One region of the Paenibacillus sp. MZ03-122A genome, then DNA from elsewhere that is predicted to be linked to it. Evidence: riboswitches for the same ligand, from Rfam matches in the RefSeq annotation. Region 1 holds a riboswitch; each other region holds the start of a gene.
What was found. Region 1 has a riboswitch for thiamine pyrophosphate ahead of NLX74_RS12450 (ABC transporter substrate-binding protein). Riboswitches for the same ligand answer to the same signal wherever they lie in the genome.
Positions count from the first base shown of each region.

Region 2: it holds a riboswitch for thiamine pyrophosphate, as region 1 does, so the genes downstream of both, thiC (phosphomethylpyrimidine synthase ThiC) here and NLX74_RS12450 (ABC transporter substrate-binding protein) in region 1, are expected to answer to the same signal.
Region 3: it holds a riboswitch for thiamine pyrophosphate, as region 1 does, so the genes downstream of both, tenA (thiaminase II) here and NLX74_RS12450 (ABC transporter substrate-binding protein) in region 1, are expected to answer to the same signal.

Region 1 is NZ_JANAVI010000005.1:59,386-64,031, forward strand. Features, by position in the region: gene NLX74_RS12445 (MTH1187 family thiamine-binding protein) at 1-158, opposite strand, end outside; gene NLX74_RS12450 (ABC transporter substrate-binding protein) at 607-1,650, opposite strand; TPP riboswitch at 1,842-1,951, opposite strand; gene NLX74_RS12455 (pyridoxamine 5'-phosphate oxidase family protein) at 2,222-2,656, shown strand; gene NLX74_RS12460 (bifunctional 2',3'-cyclic-nucleotide 2'-phosphodiesterase/3'-nucleotidase) at 2,877-4,646, shown strand, end outside.
Region 2 is NZ_JANAVI010000005.1:414,057-418,702, reverse strand. Features, by position in the region: gene NLX74_RS14070 (hypothetical protein) at 28-180, shown strand; gene thiC (phosphomethylpyrimidine synthase ThiC) at 305-2,104, opposite strand; TPP riboswitch at 2,290-2,402, opposite strand; gene NLX74_RS14060 (IclR family transcriptional regulator) at 2,558-3,301, opposite strand; gene NLX74_RS14055 (alpha/beta hydrolase) at 3,600-4,637, shown strand.
Region 3 is NZ_JANAVI010000006.1:85,832-90,477, reverse strand. Features, by position in the region: gene thiD (bifunctional hydroxymethylpyrimidine kinase/phosphomethylpyrimidine kinase) at 1-553, opposite strand, end outside; gene thiM (hydroxyethylthiazole kinase) at 550-1,392, opposite strand; gene tenA (thiaminase II) at 1,467-2,156, opposite strand; TPP riboswitch at 2,295-2,397, opposite strand; gene NLX74_RS14630 (NAD-dependent malic enzyme) at 2,490-4,211, opposite strand; gene NLX74_RS14625 (glycosyltransferase) at 4,609-4,646, shown strand, end outside.

The DNA.
Region 1 (4,646 bases):
TCGTCGAGCTCGCCCTCCATGGTCGTATCCAATGGGTTCACCTGATACTTGACGCCGGAGCGCTGAATGACCTCAATCGCCTTATCTACATACGGGTAAGAGTCCTCGTTATTAGGAGTTTTAGGGATTACTTGAATACTGAGCAGTGTGTTAGCCATGAAAATTCACCTGTCCTTTATTGTGGAGTTGTTTTGAGAAAATAGGGTGGTTTAAGGCGGGGAGACCGCTTCGCGTTTCATTTGATCTTACGATCGCTGTTGCCGTGGGATTCTTTGAATAAATTTTAAAAGGTAAGAATCCAACGGCAAGGGCGAACGCTGCGCTTCTCCAGATTCAAATGAACCGCTACGCTGCCAACCGCCTTAAAAAGCACCTTATTTTTAAAGCTAGGTTGTAGCATTTTTATAAAAGCAAAACAAGCAAAAGAACGAAGTGGGCGGAATGGTGCTGTACAAGCGTTAGCGTTCGCCATTGTACCCAGATTTCAACCTCTGGATATTCATAAAAGAAATCTAGGTACAACAGCGATGGGAAGCACCATCCGGCTGCGTAGTGGCACTTCGTTCACTTCTCTAGTTCAGTCTTATTTAGCGTTTTAACAAATGATCAGCGCTTGGGCAAGAAGTCGTTTGTGAAGGCTTTATCCACTTCCAAAGGCTTGCTGAGCAGCTTGCGTTCGTACATCCAGTCCGAATAGTTTTGCCATACCTCCGCTTTTTGCACACCCCATTGCGCGGCATCGTCCTGATAACGCGGGCTCAGCCATTTTTGGCTGGCAAGTACCAGTTTTTTATCCAGCTCCGGTACAGCTTTGCTTAAGATGTCCGCGGCTTCTTCTGGATGGGCGATAGTGTATTCATAGCCTTGTGCGGTAGCGTCCATGAACGCTTTGACCAGTTCTGGATCATTTTTTATTGTCTGTTCGTTGCTCACAATTACAGGTGTATAGTAATCGAGGCTTTTGGAATAATCTTTTACATACAGCATATCCAATGGCTCACCTCGAAGCTGGGCTTCGATTCCGGTCCATGCGTAGAAAATCCAGGCAAAGTCGATATCCCGCTTCACGGCTGTAAAATAGTCTGCATTGCCCATGTTGACGATCTTCACTTTGCTCACATCGCCTTTGTCTGAATCCATGATGGATTTCATGACCGCTTCTTCTACGGGAGAGCCCCAACCGCCGTATTTTTTACCTTCAAAATCTTTCGGGCTCTTAATTCCGCGATCTACCGGGGCTGCGAAGCCTGAGGTATTATGCTGAATCACCGCAGCGATGGATACAAGCGGCACGCCTTGCGTACGAGCCTGTGTGACGCCTTCTTGGTAGCTGATACCAAAAGGTGCAGCATTAGAGGCAACCATTTGATCGGCTCCGCCTGAACCAGGTTGAATAATTTGGACATTCAGACCTGCTTTTTCGTAAAATCCTTTGTCCTTGGCAACATAGAGTCCCGTATGATTCGTATTGGGTGTCCAGTCGAGCACGACTTTAACATCTTTGAGCTCCTTTGCCGGAGTAGACGTTTGAGTGTTGGTAGCGGGAGCCGCTTCTTGGGATGTGGAGGGACTTCCACCGCAAGCGGTCAGGGTCAGGGCCATGAGCCACAGACTGATCAGTCCCAGGCTTAATATTTTCATGCGCTTCATCGTTGTGTTCTCTCCTTTAATTACCCGTTATCCATCCAATCAGACAGCTTATGTTCCCCATTTTCATAAAAATAACATCTGCCGGACGCGATCTTTCCAACAACTTAATCTTCAACAAAAAAAGCGCCCCGAGTTTCCGGGACGCTTGCGCTTGTATATACCAAAGTAAGGGATGGTCCTATGTAAAAAGGCACATCTTGCTTAAGCATTCCTACGCTGGCATTACCCAGATCAGGTTGTAAGGGTCAGTGTCTTGGGACACACTCTCAGCCGGCCGATTCCAGCACCCCTGGCATTGTATGGTTTAATGGGTTCATTTATTCGGGTTTACTACGACGATTATATGCCTTGAATGCGGGTCTGTCCAGCATGGAGGAAGAGATGACGGTTCATTTGCCGAACGACAGGGTACACTTTTACTGTGAGCTTTGATCTGAAAATGAGCATGCATCAATCCGATCTGATCGGGTCATGTTATTTTCAGAACAGCTGCGCAGGTAGGTTCAGATGGGCTGGTGCCCAATGGCATGGCCGTAAAGAATTCTAATTCGTGAAAAGGAGTTGTTGTACTGTGGGTAAAACGGAAACATTGGATCGTAGCCAACTAGAACAAGCCATTGTGAAGGCTTTGGATAACAACAAATTTTGCTCGTTAGGTACGGTAGAGGGTGGCAAACCGAAAGTACGCTATATGGCCCTTTTTAACGATGGAATGAACATTCATCTGGCGACAGATCGCAAAACGCATAAAGTGGATGAGCTAAAGGATAATCCGAATGCTTATCTGCTGCTGGGTTATGAAGTTGGCGGTACAAAGGAAGTCGTAGAAGTGGAGGCTACTGTCCAGATTACAGCTGATGAGGGGCTACGCAAACAAGTGTGGAACGATTCCTTGAAGGAATGGTTTTCCGGACCGGATGATCCCGATTATGTCATTCTGGACGTGAATCCGACTCGCATTGAGTATGTGGGTCAGCAAACGGAGCGCCAAGTGTGGAATAAATAATGAGAATATAAATGGATAAACCAGTGAATCTCCGAGTTTTTTAGGAGGTTTGCTGGTTTTTTATTTTTGAGAGAATTAATTATTTTTTCATAAATAATTTAAGTGAATGACTACTCTTTTGTCTGGCGTTGGATTAAAATAGAAATGGTGGGTTCAAGGCTTACATATATGTGCAAAAGTATGTATATGAGGCATACACCTTAATGAGGAGGGGTATATTTTGTTATTTCGTAAAAATTGGTTTAAAGGGTTTACAGCAACCGTTGTAGCTTGTAGCATGCTGGTGTGTTCAGCCGCTCCAACCTGGGCAGCTAGCAATTCTCGCGATAGCGCTACAGTGAATTTGCGGATCATGGAAACAACGGATATTCATGCGTCGCTGATGAACTATGATTACTATTCGGACAAAGAAACCAACGAATATGGCTTGGTTAGTACAGCTAGTTTGATCCAGAAGGCACGTAGTGAAACAAGAAACAGTATGCTGTTCGATAACGGTGATTTGCTGCAGGGCAACCCATTAGGCGATTATATGGCCCGCAACAAAACCTTTGAGAAAGAAGGCGGTGTCCATCCGGTCTACAAGATGATGAATTTGATGGGCTATGATGCGGCGACAGTGGGCAACCACGAATTCAACTATGGTCTCGATTTTCTGGAAAAATCGCTCAAGGGAGCCGATTTCCCTTACGTAAATGCGAATGTTTATGTTGATAAGGGGGGGCAAGCTACTAAAAATTATTTTACCCCTTATCAAATTCTTGATAAAACGGTAACGGATGAGAAAGGTGAAGAGCATGCGCTCAGAGTGGGTGTCATCGGCCTGGTCACACCTCAAATTATGCAGTGGGATGCAGCCAATTTAAAGGATAAGGTCGTTACGAAGGATATTGTAGAAACGGCGAAAAAGTTTATTCCTCAAATGAAAACAGAAGGTGCTGACATTATTGTCGTGCTTGCGCATACGGGTTATGAGGATGTGCCACAAACGCCAATGATGGAGAATGCCGTTAAATATTTAAGCCAGGTGGACGGAATTAACGCTATTCTGTTTGGGCATGCTCATAAATCTTTCCCTGGCCCTGATTTTAAAGAAATGAGCGGCGTAGATCTGGATAAGGGAACCATTAATGGCGTGCCGGCCGTGGAAGCTTCTTCATGGGGCAAGGATCTGGGAATTATTGACCTGAGCCTGGAAAAGAAAAAAGATGAGTGGCACGTAACGAATTCTCAGTCTGAAGTGCGTCCGGTTGTGAGTACCACAAACCAGGCTGTGCAGTTTACTCCTGACTACAAACTGACAGATTCGATCAAGGAAGAGCATAAAGGAACGCTGGATTATATTCGTCAACCTGTTGGAACAACGACTGCATCGATTACCAGCTATTTTGCATTAGTGCAGGACGACCCTTCCATTCAAAGCGTGACGAATGCACAGAAATGGTATGTTCAAAACCATCTTAAAGGAACTGAATACGAAAAACTTCCGATATTGTCGGCAGGCGCTCCATTCAAGGCCGGCGGTCGAAACGGAGCCGAGTATTACACCAATATTCCTGAAGGTACGGTAGCGATTAAAAACGTATCCGACCTGTATGTGTATCCGAACACGGTTCATGCTGTAGAAGTGACCGGTGCTGAAATTCAGGAATGGCTGGAGTGGTCTGCAGGTCAGTTCAACCGCATTGATCCAAAGCAAACTGAGGAGCAATCGCTGATCAACAAAGATTTCCCAACCTACAATTTTGATGTCATTGACGGTGTGAATTACCAGATTGATGTAACTCAGCCTGCACGATATGATGCCAAGGGAACTATTATTGATTCTTCAGCTCATCGTATCAAGGATCTGCAATACAATGGAAAAGCTATTGATCCTGCGCAGAAATTTATCGTAGCCACCAATAACTATCGTGCTTCCTCATCCAAACTGGCCAACCCAGATGGCAAACGAATTGTGATGGCAGCACCGGATGAAAGTCGCCAGGTC
Region 2 (4,646 bases), 350 kb from region 1:
CAATATGGAATTGGAGGAATGACCTACATGAATACAATGAACTTAACCGTCCACACCCTGATGCCCTTTCACCACCAATACCAACGTGCCAACGCGGTGAGTATGCAGAAGAAAGAAGATAGCTCGGAGAAGAAGCTCAGCTTTCAGGACATTTTGAATGAAAAAATGGGTAAAAAATAAGGCGCCGTTTATCCGGTTGAATGATCCCACTTTACATAAGAAGCTAAAAAGCCGTAGTTTCCTACATTGACTGTAGAGAACCACGGCTTTTTTAATTCATACGTTCCTAAACTCCACGTTCGTTTTACTGACCGCCATCCCGATACTGCTCTGCCTTCTCACGCATCCCGACAGCTACTGCTTCTTGGGTGTTCAGCCCCTTATCCGCTGCATAGGCGCGAATGTCCTGAGTGATACGCATACTACAAAATTTAGGGCCGCACATCGAGCAAAAATGTGCTTCCTTGGCGCCCTCTGCCGGTAGCGTTTCATCATGGTAGGACAAGGCACGCTCGGGATCAAGCGACAGATTGAACTGATCCCGCCAGCGGAACTCAAAGCGCGCCTTGGACAAAGCATCATCCCGCTGCTGCGCTCGTGGATGCCCCTTCGCCAGATCGGCAGCATGTGCCGCAATTTTGTAGGTAATGACACCCTCGCGGACATCATCCTTATTGGGCAGACCCAAATGCTCCTTAGGCGTAACATAGCACAGCATGGACGTCCCGAACCAACCGATCATCGCCGCCCCGATGGCTGAGGTAATATGATCATATCCGGGGGCAATATCCGTCGTGAGCGGTCCCAAGGTATAGAAAGGAGCTTCCTTACAAATCTCCATTTGTAAATCCACATTCTCTTTGATTTTATGCATAGGGACATGTCCCGGCCCTTCAATCATGACCTGAACATCATGCTTCCATGCGATTTGCGTTAGCTCGCCCAACGTTTCCAGCTCTGCAAACTGTGCTTCATCATTCGCATCATAGATACTACCTGGACGTAGACCATCTCCGAGAGAAAAGGCCACATCATAGGCTTTCATAATTTCGCAAATTTCTTCAAAATGTGTATACAAAAAATTCTCCTGATGGTGCGCAAGGCACCAGGCTGCCATGATTGACCCGCCTCGGGATACAATTCCCGTCATTCTATTCGCCGTCATCGGAATATACCGCAGCAATACACCCGCATGAATTGTAAAATAGTCCACTCCCTGCTCCGCCTGCTCAATCAGCGTATCGCGATACAACTCCCACGTCAGCGCTTCTGCTTCACCGTTCACCTTTTCAAGTGCCTGATACAGCGGCACAGTCCCAATCGGTACAGGAGAATTCCGAATGATCCATTCACGTGTTGTATGGATATTACGGCCTGTGGACAGGTCCATAACCGTATCCGAGCCCCAACGCACCGCCCAAGTCATTTTCTCCACTTCCTCCTCGATGGAGGAGGTAACCGCAGAATTACCAATGTTCGCATTGATCTTCACGTGAAAATGACGCCCAATGACCATTGGCTCACTTTCCGGGTGATTGATATTCGAAGGCAAAATGGCTCGTCCAGCCGCCAATTCCTGCCGTACAAACTCAGGCTCGACCCCTTCGCGGATCGCCGCAAATTCCATTTCGGGCGTAATGATCCCTTGCCGCGCATAATGCATTTGCGTCACTGTACGCCCTTGCGAAGCACGAAGCGGACGATTGGTCACGCCGGGAAATTCCACTGTCTCCCGTTTGGAGCCAGGTTTCAGTCCATTATCCTCCGGCTTGACGGCGCGTCCCTCGTAAGCCTCCACATCGCCCCGTTCCAGTGCCCAAGCTCGCCGTAATGGAGGCAGGCCCTGACGGATATCGACCTGATAGGCTTTGTCGGTCATGGGACCGCTTGTATCATATACACGCAATGGCTCATGATGCTCCGTGCCCTGCGGCGTATGTGTAGGATGAAGAGCAATTTCGCGCTCTGGCACGGCAATGTCCGGCCGCGAGCCTTGAATATATACCTTACGGCTTCCTGGAAAGGGCGTTACCCCACTGGCTTGCTCCCCGTTTGTCTTCTCTACCTCAACTTTTTTTGTTCCTTCTGCTTCTGTCGGCTTCATTGTCCATTCCTCCCGTTTCGATGAAATGACACACCGATCCGGAACCATTCCCAGGGTGGCGCTGATCTATGCAAAAAAGCCGGTTCCCCAGGGAACCGGCTAATCTAACGAGGCAGCTGTCCAGACAGTGCGCATATGGAATATCCATTCCAATGCGCCACTGAAGACAGCAGCCGCGTATACATTTCAATGGCCGATTACTTCCCTACGCTGGTATGATCCAGATCAGGTGCAAAGGGTCCGGAATCTTGCACGATTCCATCTCAGCCCGGCATTACAGGCTCCCCCAGTAACTGTGATACTTCTATTCACATGAGGCGGATATAACAGACATCCGCCTTCCTTACCAGACTACTTCAAATTTATGGCTTTGGCAACCCTTCTAGGTACCCTTTTACCAAGAAGACACTCCCTATCAAATCACTCTGCTTGCTTCAACTGTGTTCATTCTTGTTACGGAAGCATAAGCCCCATTTCCTTCGCCGCTTCGATCAAAATCGGAGCAAAGTCATGTAGCGTCTCGGGTGCAAGTCGACTGACCGGGCCGGATACAGATAAAGCCGCAGTGACCTGTCCCTTCCGGTTCACAATTGGCGCTGCCACAGCAGCAGCCCCTGGCTCCCGTTCTTCATAGCTGGTCGCATAGCCCTTCTCGCGAATGTCCTGCAGCTGGGCTTTATAGACCTCCGGGTCTACTGAGGGCGGCCATTCATCCCCGCTTAGCAGGGCTTCCAGCTCCTGCGGCGGCATAAAGGCCGCCAGCACCTTGCTGGAGGCCCCTACAGCCAGCGGCATACGCGCACCTACAGGCGCGACCCTGCGGATCGCCTGATTGCTCTGCACGGCTTGTATGCGAATACGCATACTGCCGTCCCGTAAGTACAAGCTGACCGTCTCCCCCAGACGGTCACGTAGTCCTTCCATTGCAGGTTGTAACAGCACCGCCGGCTCGTCACTTTGGGACAAATGCGTGGATAGCTCCCAAATGCGGAAGCCAAGTCGATATTTTTCCGTTTCGGCATTCCGAACGACAAAGCCCCGATCCTCCAACGTAGTCAGCAGCCGATGAACCGTGCTTTTATGTAGACCAATTTTGGAGGCAATCTCCGTCAGGCCAAGATCCGAATTTGCGGTAAAACACAGCAGTATATCAAGTGCACGCTCTACAGCGCGAACGGTTAATTTACGGTCTTCCATCGTGAACCGCTCCTCTTGTATCCATATTCGTTTCACACTATGAAACATGGTTACATAAATTATATAGAATAGTCGCGGCTACTGTAAACCGATGTTTTTGTGACAACCATATTACAGAACGAGAACAAACATCGACAATTCTTTGCATCATTTTTACTTTTCCGGTTCAGGCGTTGACTTTGGATAATCCCCATCATACGATAATAGGTATCTATACGGATCTACACTACTATTTTCAAGTGGAATTATACCTATATTCTATGAAACGAAGATCAATTTTATATAAGGAGGCTCTTACATGATTTCGACATCCCAGCGCAACGCTCAGCTACAGACCGCTGTTCAGGAGCCGTCCACCCCACTCTTTAATCCCCGTCTGCTGCGGTTCAAGCACGTTGTGATAGCTCTGCTGCTGTCGGTCGTCTTTTTTCTGTTGTTTTGTTTTATTGCCTTGCATGCTTACATCGCATGGGTACTTACGAATCCCACCGTTGCACCACTGTACTCTAATCCGATGCAGGCCAAAAGCATGCCTTATGAGGAAGTCAGCTTCCCTGCCAAGGATGGTAGCCGCATGGTACAAGGCTGGTATATCCCGGCGGATCAATCGCGGAAAACGATTATTTTCAGCCATGGTTATGGGGCTAACCGCGAAGAAAGCTGGATTCCCATGTATGATCTGGCGCATTATGCCCACAGTTTGAACTTTAATGTGGTCATGTTCGATTATGGATTTGCGTCACAAAACAGCAAAGCAGTCGCAACCGGAGGCAAAGCAGAATCCCAACAGCTCCTCGGAGCAATTCAGCTTGCGAAGCAACGCGGCTCGTCGGAGATTATCGTATGGGGCTTCTCCATGGGGGCAGGAACCGCTCTTCAGGCGGGCTTGCAAACCAAGGATGTGGACGCAATGATTTTGGACAGCACCTTCCTGCTGGAACCGGATACGCTGTACCATAACATTCACAATCAAATTAATCTGCCAAGACATCCGTCTTTGGAAATTCTGGAGTTGCTGTTTCCAATTTTGAACGGCACCAGCTTGCATCAGATTCCATATCAGGAGGTTAAAAAGGAAAACTACCCGTTCCCGATTATGTTTGTGCATGGTACACAGGATGAAAAAGCTCCTTATCCTATTGCGGAAAAGCTCGCTGCCAATCAAACCAACCCGCTTTCCAGTGTATGGATTGTTAAAAACGGGATACATGAGCTTATTTTCAGAGAGCACCCTCGTGAATATTTGCGACGGGTATCGACGTTTCTAAGCAGTGTACAGGAGCTGGAGGACAAGAAAACCACCGCTGATGCCCACAAACAAACGAATACGAAGTAAAAAATTATT
Region 3 (4,646 bases), on a different contig from region 1:
TCTCGTCAGCGTGGCCACCCTTAATCACAACGAATTTTGGTCCCATACTGCTAATATGTCTCGCAGCCTCGCGGCGATCCTCCATCGTATGGATACTGATCCCTGTCAGGGCTTCCGCCTCCGGGATATTCGGTGTAACGACCAGGGCCAAGGGGAGCAGGTCGTCCTTCAAAGCCTGCACCGCTTCCAGCTGCAGCAGTTCAGCGCCTCCCTTGGCAATCATCACGGGATCGACGACGACCTTTTTCCAGCCGAACTTTCGGATCTGCTCGCTCACAAGACGGATGATGCCGGCATTAAACAGCATGCCAGTCTTCAGGGCATCCACTCCAAGGTCTAATCCTACGGCTTCGATCTGTTCCGCTGTTGCTTCCTCTGGTAGCGGATATACGCCGTGGACCCCTAAGGTATTCTGTACGGTAATGGCCGTAATAGCCGACATGCCGTACACGCCAAGTTCTTGAAAGGTTTTGAGATCAGCTTGAATTCCGGCCCCGCCGCCACTGTCCGAACCAGCAATCGTCAGCGCTCTGGGTACACGAACGTCTGTCATCGCGCACCACCTGCTGCTGTTGTTCCGGCTTCATGGATCGAGACATGCCCTTCTAGTGAACCTGTGTGCAGTTTGGCCAGCTCGTCGAGAAAGGCAATCTGGAAGCTGCCGGGCCCCAGCTCTGCGGTACGTGTTGCGGCTCGAGAAGCTGCTGCACCGTAAAATGCCAAACCTGCTGTACCTGCGAGCAGCAGGTTGGGTTCAACAGCTGCAAAGGCACCTAACACAGAGGTCAGCAGACAGCCTGCTCCGGTTACCTTCGTGAGGAGCGCGTCTCCGCCGCTAATCATTCGTGCTTCGGCCCCATCGGTGATGACGTCCTCTTTTCCAGTAATGACAACCATTGTATTGAGCGTTCGAGCAGCCCGAATTGCCAGATCGACATAGTCGCTGTCAGCACTGTCACCGGCATCTACGCCTTTAATCTCACGCGCTTCTCCAACAAGATGTGCGACTTCGGCTGCATTGCCCCGCACCAATGAGATTTCGACTTCACTCAGGATTCGCAGTGCCGATTCAGTTCTAAAGCTCGTTGCTCCCGCACCGACCGGATCTAGCAGCACCGGAACACCGTGTGCATTCGCCGATTGTCCAGCAATGATCATGGCATCCACCAGTTCGCGGTTCAGTGTACCGATGTTTAACACGACGGCGCCTGCTATTTTTGCCATATCTGCTACTTCCTCAGGTGCATAGGCCATCACCGGGGAGGCGCCCAATGCATACAGGCCGTTGGCTGTAAAGTTGGTGACTACCACATTGGTCATATTGTGAACGAGGGGTTTGCTGTTTTGTACCTTCGTCAGGAGATCCGAATAACTTTTTTCCCATGTACTCATAATGATTATCCTCTCTATAGTTGGTGGTTCAACAGGGCATTAACCGTACTTCACGCATCGAATCGCCAGGCTGACTATTCCAAGATCGCTGCCTGCATTTGGACCGGCCATTCTTCCTGTTTATAAGCCATATCCCAGAACTTATATTCCAGCTGGCAGCTCAGTATAAAATGCTCAATCATCCGCTCCCGCTCAGCAGCCGTTGCGTCTTCCGCCCAAGCATCTACACGTTCTCGGAACTTGAGTGTTGTATCATCAAGCTGGTCTCCATAGAAGCCAATCCATTCATAGAACGGATGAGACTCATCCGGCTTTACTTCATCCAGCAGCCTGCGACCAATCTCAGCATACGTCCACATACATGGCAGCAGCACAGCCAAGATCTCGCCCAGGCTACCCTCATGCGCAACCGTCAGCATGTGACGGATATAGTGATGAGCCGACGGAGCGAGCGGATATCCCTGCAACTCTTCATAGGTCACCCCTGCGACAGCACAGAAATTTTGATGCGGATGAACCTCGCTGTGGAGAATAAAAGAGATTTGTTCATTAAATACAGCCATATCCTCCCGATTGGTGCATTTGGAGATTGCGATGCCGTATATCCGCATGTAGGCGTTCAAATATTCAAAGTCCTGTTTTACATAGTGAATCAGCTGTCCCCTTGTCAAACTTCCTTCAGCAATACCTCTCACAAAGGGGTGCTCAAAAATCGCTTGAAAAATGCCGTCCGCCTGCCGACGGAGTTCTTGTGTAAAACTCAATTTCCCCACCTCCATCAAATTGAAGAGCAAGAAGTCCTGTAAGAATATAATTCCGGAACAACGCTAAAAAGCCGCCCCGGAAAAATGGGAGCGGCTTCAACAATAGGCCCAATACGCAAAAAAACGTTTGAAACCTTATATACGAAGGCTCCACTTTCCTACGCTAGTACGAACTAGATCAGGTTCAAAGGGTCCAAGATACGTTCTTGTCTCAGCCATAGCGGCTCCCCTAGTGGACTTCTATTCTTTTGACTATTACTGTACATACGTTCATACGCTATGTCAAACATAGTGTGCAAAATATGAAATTTCCTCTAGTTAGGTGTTTTGGGCTTAGTGAGGGTGATGAATTACATTTTCCACAGCTTTGACCTTGGCATATTCCGGTTTCCACATTGCATCTCGTACAGCTTGTTCCACATCTGAAATGTGCGCCTGAGCTACCTGATCCTGTATCGCGGCTTTTGCAACCGCAATCGCAACAGCGTACGAAACTTCGCGTAATTTTCGGATATGAGGGAGTAGTGCACCGCCAGGCGTATTCGAATCTACACCATTGGCAACAGCAACTGCTGCCGCTGTAAACATCGCAGGGGTAATCCTTTTGGCTTTAACCACAATCGCACCCAGACCCAGTCCCGGAAAAACAAAGGCATTGTTCGCCTGTCCAATCTCAAATTTCGTACCGTTATAGGTGACGGGCTCAAAAGGACTTCCGGTTGCAATCAGTGCTTTGCCATCGGTCCACCGGATCAAATCCTCGGGTACTGCTTCTGCAAGGTTTGTAGGATTGGACATGGGCATAATGATCGGGCGTTCTACATGTTTCGCCATCTCCTTGATGATCTCTTCAGAAAAGGCACCTGCTACACCGGAAGTTCCAATCAATATCGTAGGCTTCACCTGACGGATGACCTCCAGCAGTGGTATTTTGCCGTCACCCGACCGGGTCCATGAACTGACTTCATCCTTATTGCGCACATACGGTTTCTGATACTCCAATACGTCTTCCATATCTTCCATTAACAGCCCGCGATAATCAAAGGCCCAAAAGGACTTGAAGGAATGTTCTGCGGAAAGGCCGTCCTCGATCATAGCACCCCGAATTTGATCAGCATTACCGATTCCTGCTGCCCCTGGGCCGAAAACAAGTATTTTTTGTTCAAGCAGCGGAGTCTTGGTGACACCCACCGCCGAAAGAATCGCAGCCAAGGTCACCGCTCCTGTACCTTGTATATCATCGTTGAAGGTGAGTATACTTTGACCGTATTTTCCTATAATATGGCGTGCATTTACGCTACCCACGTCTTCCCAATGTAAAAGCGCCTTTGGGAATTGCGCTAACGTTTTGCTGATAAAAGTATCAATAAACTGGTTATAGGCTTCTCCGCGAACCCGTTTATGGCGGTTTCCGATGTACAGTGGATCATTCAGCAGCTTTTCATTATTTGTACCTACATCCAGTACAATTGGCAGCACCCGCCCGGGATGAATACCTGCCGCAGCCGTATACACTGCAAGCTTGCCGATAGCAATGTTAATCCCCCCAACGCCCCAGTCACCAATCCCTAAAATACTTTCGGAATCTGTCACGACGATCAGATCCACATCATGGCCGCTCAAACCAGAATTATGGAATGCTTGTCCAATACCGTTCGGGTTATCTATCGACAAATATATGCCTCCAGGGCGGTTGTACTCGTGACTATATTCTTGAATCGCGGTTCCTACAGTCGGCGTGTAGACTACGGGCAGCATTTCACTCAAATGATCGGTTAGCAGCCGGTAGTAGAGTACGACATTTCGGTTGTGAAGGTCGTTGAGAGAAGCATTTTTTCGCAGCATGGTGGGTTGTGCTAGAAACTGCTGATATGCCCGTACGCTCTGTTTCTCCAATGAAAGGACGGTTGGAGGAAGGATTCCTTCCAAACCCAGCTCCTTGCGTTCTTCTTCTGTAAAAGCGACACCTTTGTTCAAAAGGGGATTTGCCAACACATCCTTTCCCCGTAATGGAGTAGATAATGACCCATCGCGATTGACATAAAATGCTTCCATAGAAAGACCTTCCTTCTCTTCATTTTCATAACTATTCATAACGAAAGATGACATGTTGTCCATAGTATGGACGTGCAAATATGTTTTATTCTTGCATTTATCTATGACAAAATAACCATATTTGTTTCTTTCTAATGATATAAAAGAACTAACTTTCTATATAGATTCCCTAACCATTCCTGATGATTTTGGTTCTAATGAATCAGGTCTAAATGCTCTGTTTTTATCAAATATGAAAATTAGTTTTTCTTCTCTTATCTCCATATATATCATGGAGTGTCAGTTATTTTGTTAAGGAAATATGAAGTATTTGGACATTAATTTAACTCCTATAAGCAAACATTCTTAATTCTTTTTCAACAAAATAGAACTATTCGGAGGAAAAGGAGAGGTTTGTGTGCAGGGACCTATAGCCATTTTTAGCGATAACGACAG